DNA from 2 places in the Psychrobacillus sp. FSL H8-0510 genome. Region 2 is predicted to be linked to the other one. Evidence: a T-box and tRNA genes for the amino acid it is inferred to sense, from the RefSeq annotation. Region 2 holds a T-box; the other holds one or more tRNA genes.

Region 1 (3,184 bases), 1.4 Mb from region 2:
TACTTGCCCCTACTCCATATAAGCCACCATTTGTTCCCTTATACGTATAGACTCTATATTCATCACCTTTTTTTAGTGTGCGTACTTTATTAAGTGATCCATTGGAGCCAACTTTAACTAAATTCGTGTCTGCAAGAATTGTTACTTTACCTATTTGCCCTTGTTTTAACTCTGTTTTTCCCCACATAACTTTGTTTGTAGCTGCGTCTGCTTGCATGTTACCTAAGCTTGTGAAGCCTACCGCTAGTACAAGTATGAGCATAACTTTACTAAATTTTTGAAACAACTATAACCTCTCCCTTCATTGGAAATTATATCATATTTTAAAACCACTATAAATATAACCTTAGGTTCATTATTCATGCGGTATCACTGGTCATTATGTTGTATACATTCTATTGACTGACCTTTCCATACATAGAAAAAGGGAAAGGAATAAAATAAAAGTTAAACATAAAAAAAGGTAACCAATGATTGGTTACCTTTTTTTGAGTATGACCCCTACGGGATTCGAACCCGTGTTACCGCCGTGAAAGGGCGGTGTCTTAACCGCTTGACCAAGGGGCCAATATATGGCGGAGAAGGAGGGATTTGAACCCTCGCGCCGGTTGCCCGACCTACACCCTTAGCAGGGGCGCCTCTTCAGCCACTTGAGTACTTCCCCATATATGGCTCCGAAGGTAGGACTCGAACCTACGACCAATCGATTAACAGTCGATTGCTCTACCACTGAGCTACTTCGGAATAATGGTGGGCCTAAATGGACTCGAACCATCGACCTCACGCTTATCAGGCGTGCGCTCTAACCAGCTGAGCTATAGGCCCATTATTTTGGAGCGGGTGAAGAGAATCGAACTCTCATCATCAGCTTGGAAGGCTGAGGTTTTACCACTAAACTACACCCGCATTAAATGGTGGCTCAGGACGGAATCGAACCGCCGACACAAGGATTTTCAGTCCTTTGCTCTACCGACTGAGCTACTGAGCCTCTTCAATCTTAAAATAAAAGCTAATTGTTTAGGCTATATTTACAATTGATATGTATTAATATTATTAAATAAATGGCGGTCCCGACCGGGATCGAACCGGCGATCTCCTGCGTGACAGGCAGGCATGTTAACCGCTACACCACGGGACCATTTGGTTGCGGGGACAGGATTTGAACCTGCGACCTTCGGGTTATGAGCCCGACGAGCTACCACTGCTCCACCCCGCGACAATAAAATACTTAAGGATTATTATTACTTCCACAAACAATAAGATAAAAATGGAGGAGGAAGAGGGATTCGAACCCCCGCGCGGTATGACCCGCCTGTCGGTTTTCAAGACCGATCCCTTCAGCCGAACTTGGGTATTCCTCCAAGACATTGTTGGTGGACCTTGCAGGACTCGAACCTGCGACCGGACGGTTATGAGCCGTCTGCTCTAACCAACTGAGCTAAAGGTCCTTAAGATGGCGGCAGAGGGAGTCGAACCCACGACCTTTCGGGTATGAACCGAGTGCTCTAGCCAACTGAGCTACACCGCCATGATTTTCAAACTAATTTTATAAATGGTGGAGCCTAGCGGGATCGAACCGCTGACCTCCTGCGTGCAAGGCAGGCGCTCTCCCAGCTGAGCTAAGGCCCCATAAATAATAACTGGTCGGGAAGACAGGATTCGAACCTGCGACCCCTTGGTCCCAAACCAAGTGCTCTACCAAGCTGAGCTACTTCCCGTTATATGGTGCGCTCGGCAGGACTCGAACCTGCAACCTCTTGATTCGTAGTCAAGTGCTCTATCCAATTGAGCTACGAGCGCAATGTTTCAAAAAAGTGGTGCCGAGGACCGGAATCGAACCGGTACGGTAGTCACCTACCGCAGGATTTTAAGTCCTGTGCGTCTGCCAGTTCCGCCACCCCGGCACTTTAGTGAATCTTTGGAGCGGAAGACGAGGTTCGAACTCGCGACCCCCACCTTGGCAAGGTGGTGTTCTACCACTGAACTACTTCCGCTCGGTTATTAAATTAAATGGTGCGGGTGAAGGGAGTCGAACCCCCACGCCTTGCGGCGCTAGATCCTAAGTCTAGTGCGTCTGCCAGTTCCGCCACACCCGCATACATAATTCACTGAAAAAGTGATGAGCCATGTAGGATTCGAACCTACGACCCTCTGATTAAAAGTCAGATGCTCTACCAACTGAGCTAATGGCTCGGAAAATGGTGCCGGAGAAAGGACTTGAACCCTCAACCTACTGATTACAAGTCAGTTGCTCTACCAGTTGAGCTACTCCGGCAGGAGTAAATATATGGTGGAGGATGACGGGCTCGAACCGCCGACCCTCTGCTTGTAAGGCAGATGCTCTCCCAGCTGAGCTAATCCTCCTGGGTAAGTTATGTATTTATTGCAAGCCCAGCGACGTCCTACTCTCACAGGGGGAACCCCCCAACTACCATCGGCGCTGAAGAGCTTAACTTCCGTGTTCGGTATGGGAACGGGTGTGACCTCTTCGCCATCATCACTAGACTTGAATAATTATTGAAAGACAAGTTTTATTATACCAACTCTGTAGAATATTACAAGAGTTATTTTAAAAAAATTTTATTCTTTCAAAACTGGATAAACGACATTGTTACGTTAAACAAATTTGGTTAAGTCCTCGATCGATTAGTATTCGTCAGCTGCACGTGTCGCCACGCTTCCACCCCGAACCTATCTACCTCATCGTCTTTGAGGGATCTTACTTACTTGCGTAATGGGAAATCTCATCTTGAGGGGGGCTTCGTGCTTAGATGCTTTCAGCACTTATCCCGTCCACACATAGCTACCCAGCGATGCTCTTGGCAGAACAACTGGTACACCAGCGGTGTGTCCATCCCGGTCCTCTCGTACTAAGGACAGCTCCTCTCAAATTTCCTACGCCCACGACGGATAGGGACCGAACTGTCTCACGACGTTCTGAACCCAGCTCGCGTACCGCTTTAATGGGCGAACAGCCCAACCCTTGGGACCGACTACAGCCCCAGGATGCGATGAGCCGACATCGAGGTGCCAAACCTCCCCGTCGATGTGGACTCTTGGGGGAGATAAGCCTGTTATCCCCGGGGTAGCTTTTATCCGTTGAGCGATGGCCCTTCCATGCGGAACCACCGGATCACTAAGCCCGTCTTTCGACCCTGCTCGACTTGTAGGTCTCGCAGTCAAG
Region 2 (3,184 bases):
GTTGTCGAGAAATACACCAGTCTCCACGATCACGAATCATGTTAAATAGACGAGTCTCTCCCCATGCAGGAGTAAATTTTGTATCTCGAATTGCTTGTAGTAATTCATCTCTAAATGCCTCAATTGAAGCAAACCATTGAGCAGTAGCACGATAAATAACTGGTTTTTTTGTACGCCAGTCATGTGGATATGAATGCGTAAAGAATGTAAGTTTCTCAAGTGCACCAGCAGCTTCTAGAGCTTCTGTAATTGCTTTGTTAGCTGTATCATAAAATAACCCTTCAAAACCTGGTGCTTCAGCAGTCATAACACCGCGGTCATCCACTGGACAAAGGACATCTAATCCATAAGCTTTACCAACATAAAAGTCATCTTCCCCGTGACCAGGTGCTGTATGAACACAACCAGTACCAGATTCAGTTGTTACATGCTCCCCAAGAATGATAAGAGAATCACGATCGTATAATGGATGTTTTGCAACTAATCGATCCATTTCTTGACCTAATAGTGTACGCTCTACTGTGTATTCTTCCCAGCCTAATTCTTCTGCAACAGCTTTTACTAAATCTAATGCAACAACAAACTTAGAACCATTCGTTTCGACAACTGCATACTCCACTTTTGGATGTAAAGAAATAGCTAAGTTCGCAGGAATAGTCCAAGGTGTTGTAGTCCAAATGATAAACTTTGTTCCTTCTTCAAGAACTCCTTTACCTTCCGTTACCTTAAAGCTTACATAGATAGATGGTGATTTTTTATCTTGGTATTCAATTTCAGCTTCTGCTAATGCTGATTCACTAGAAGGTGACCAGTAAACAGGCTTTAATCCTTTATAAATGTATCCTTTTTTAGCCATCGCACCGAATACTTCGATTTGACGTGATTCAAAATCAGGAGTCAATGTAACATATGGATTTTCCCAGTCACCACGAACACCCAGACGTTTGAACTGCGAGCGTTGATTATCAATTTGTTGATAAGCATACTCTTCACAAAGCTTTCTAAACTCTGCTAAAGACAGTTCTTTACGTTTCACACCTTTATTTGTTAATGCTTGCTCGATTGGAAGACCATGTGTATCCCAACCTGGAACATATGGTGCGTGGAAACCTGTCATAGACTTATGACGGACAATCATATCTTTCAATACTTTGTTTAATGCGTGACCCATATGAAGATCACCATTTGCGTACGGTGGTCCATCATGCAGTACAAAAAATGGTCGATCTTTAGTATGATCCTGTACTTTTTTATAGATATCCTGCTCTGCCCATTTCGCTTGGATTTCTAACTCTTTCACTGGTAAGTTTCCACGCATTGGGAAAGCTGTCTTAGGCATTAATAACGTATCTTTGTATTCCATCTTATTACCTCCTAATTAGTAAAAACGTAAAAATTGTATTAATCTACACGTAAACAAAAAAACTCCACATCCCAAAAAGGGACGAGGAGTTATGCTCGCGGTACCACCCTACTTGCGATTTCTCAAAAAATCGCCGCTTAGAATGCCATAACGGGGCACTAACCGAAGACACTTACTAAAAAGTTCAGTGCCCTTGCTCCAAAGTGATAATCTAAAGAGTTTATATTCCTGAGCTCTCACCATCCTCAGGTCGCTTTATCAAAAACAAATTTAGACGTCTTTTTCTACGCATATTATATGATATGAAATTATTATAGGTAAAGTATGGCGATGAGTCAAGAAATGTTAATCTTCTGTTATAGATAGTCGATCAATTACTTCTGTATCCACATCATATTGCATTAAATGATTCCAATCATCAGTATTGATCAAGTCTAACTGTGCTTCTACTAACATTTTAAAGCGATTGCGGAAAACTTTTGATTGTTTCTTGAGATCCTCTATTTCCATCGCAATTCTTCTAGCTTTCGTTAAAGCTTCATTAACGATTCGGTCAGCATTTTTCTCTGCCTCTTTCACAATCAGCTTCGCTTCTTTTTGTGAATTGCGACGGACTTCTTCTGCAGCCTCCTGAGCAACGACAATGGATTTATGTAGTGTTTCTTCAATCGAAGTAAAATGACCAACCTGTTCGCTTGATGTTTTAAGCTTTGTTTCTAATTCTTTTTTTTCTTTCGTCAAAATTTCAAGGTCTTTCATTATTTGGTCAAGGAATTCATTTACTTCATCTTCATTGTACCCTCTAAATCCTTTACTAAATTCCTTGTTATGTATATCAAGTGGTGTTAGTGGCATTTTAACATCTCCTTCACTTTACTAAACTTGTATTCTTTCTCCCATTATACATTTCTACGAGATTGAATACATCTATATTTGAAATATTCTTATAAAAATTAATTTTTTAGTTCTAATCTACCTATTTGTAATCGAATTTTATCTTTTTTTGTCCTGCCTTCCATCATGATTAATTTCACTCTTCCATGTCCTCTTATAGAAATGAGATCGAGTTCTTGTAATTCAAGGGATACTTGATCTTTCTCGGACCAGTTCACTTTGACTTTCCCACTTTGAATAAGAGATGCAGACTTTTGACGAGAAATATTAAAAATTGAGGCAATTACAGTGTCTAAACGGAGTGAGCTTACCGTTAAGGTCTCAGTCATCCATTCCTCCTGTTGAACAAAATAGTCTTGTGGATTTCCTACATCATCGATATGAACTTTCACTTTTCCAATAGATGTAAAATTAGCTCGTACATAATCCAGTACCTCTAAAGCTACCACGAACTGAATGGCACCATCTTGTACACGTATATCTCCAAATTTACTACGATCAATCCCTAAGGACATCATCGAACCAAGCACGTCCTTATGTTTTAACGTTACAAATTTAGTAGGGTAATGGACCTCAACTACTCTCATAGAGAAATCAATTTCCGATGGCACATAATAGGAAGGAAACAATAGAACTCTTCTTCTCTCCGCATCCTCTAATGCACCTTCAGCGCTAGAACCAATATCTTCATATTGTCTACGAATCGAGTCTACTATAAATTGCTGCCTAGGATCTAGAAAGTCCGTTAACTTAGGTGCATATCGGTCCTCTACTTCCCGCATCATACTTACAACCTGCTCAATAAAAGGCTGTTCTTCTTTTCTAAAATGTTGCAATACATTTTCCATTATAATATTTCCCTTTCAATTATAGTAAAAAACCCCACGGAAGTGAGGTTAGAGAACTATATTAGCTATATAATATATA

What was found. A T-box is a leader RNA that pairs with one kind of tRNA and senses whether it is charged. The one in region 2 lies ahead of ileS (isoleucine--tRNA ligase), so its partner is inferred to be a tRNA-Ile.
Region 1: it encodes a tRNA-Ile, which carries the amino acid that the T-box ahead of ileS (isoleucine--tRNA ligase) is inferred to sense. The anticodon was not compared.

What each region holds. Positions count from the first base shown of each region.
Region 1 covers NZ_JBBOYZ010000001.1:2,608,556-2,611,739, forward strand. Annotated here, with positions in the region: gene MHI40_RS13165 (hypothetical protein) at 1-286, opposite strand, end outside; tRNA gene MHI40_RS13170 (tRNA-Glu) at 496-567, opposite strand; tRNA gene MHI40_RS13175 (tRNA-Ser) at 574-664, opposite strand; tRNA gene MHI40_RS13180 (tRNA-Asn) at 670-744, opposite strand; tRNA gene MHI40_RS13185 (tRNA-Ile) at 749-825, opposite strand; tRNA gene MHI40_RS13190 (tRNA-Gly) at 833-906, opposite strand; tRNA gene MHI40_RS13195 (tRNA-Phe) at 913-988, opposite strand; tRNA gene MHI40_RS13200 (tRNA-Asp) at 1,063-1,138, opposite strand; tRNA gene MHI40_RS13205 (tRNA-Met) at 1,142-1,216, opposite strand; tRNA gene MHI40_RS13210 (tRNA-Ser) at 1,269-1,361, opposite strand; tRNA gene MHI40_RS13215 (tRNA-Ile) at 1,372-1,448, opposite strand; tRNA gene MHI40_RS13220 (tRNA-Met) at 1,455-1,528, opposite strand; tRNA gene MHI40_RS13225 (tRNA-Ala) at 1,554-1,629, opposite strand; tRNA gene MHI40_RS13230 (tRNA-Pro) at 1,642-1,718, opposite strand; tRNA gene MHI40_RS13235 (tRNA-Arg) at 1,724-1,800, opposite strand; tRNA gene MHI40_RS13240 (tRNA-Leu) at 1,816-1,904, opposite strand; tRNA gene MHI40_RS13245 (tRNA-Gly) at 1,920-1,994, opposite strand; tRNA gene MHI40_RS13250 (tRNA-Leu) at 2,012-2,096, opposite strand; tRNA gene MHI40_RS13255 (tRNA-Lys) at 2,121-2,193, opposite strand; tRNA gene MHI40_RS13260 (tRNA-Thr) at 2,200-2,275, opposite strand; tRNA gene MHI40_RS13265 (tRNA-Val) at 2,289-2,364, opposite strand; rRNA gene rrf (5S ribosomal RNA) at 2,390-2,505, opposite strand; rRNA gene MHI40_RS13275 (23S ribosomal RNA) at 2,627-3,184, opposite strand, start outside.
Region 2 covers NZ_JBBOYZ010000001.1:1,199,455-1,202,638, reverse strand. Annotated here, with positions in the region: gene ileS (isoleucine--tRNA ligase) at 1-1,363, opposite strand, end outside; T-box leader at 1,438-1,659, opposite strand; gene MHI40_RS05765 (DivIVA domain-containing protein) at 1,709-2,218, opposite strand; gene MHI40_RS05760 (YlmH family RNA-binding protein) at 2,317-3,105, opposite strand; gene MHI40_RS05755 (YggT family protein) at 3,154-3,184, opposite strand, start outside.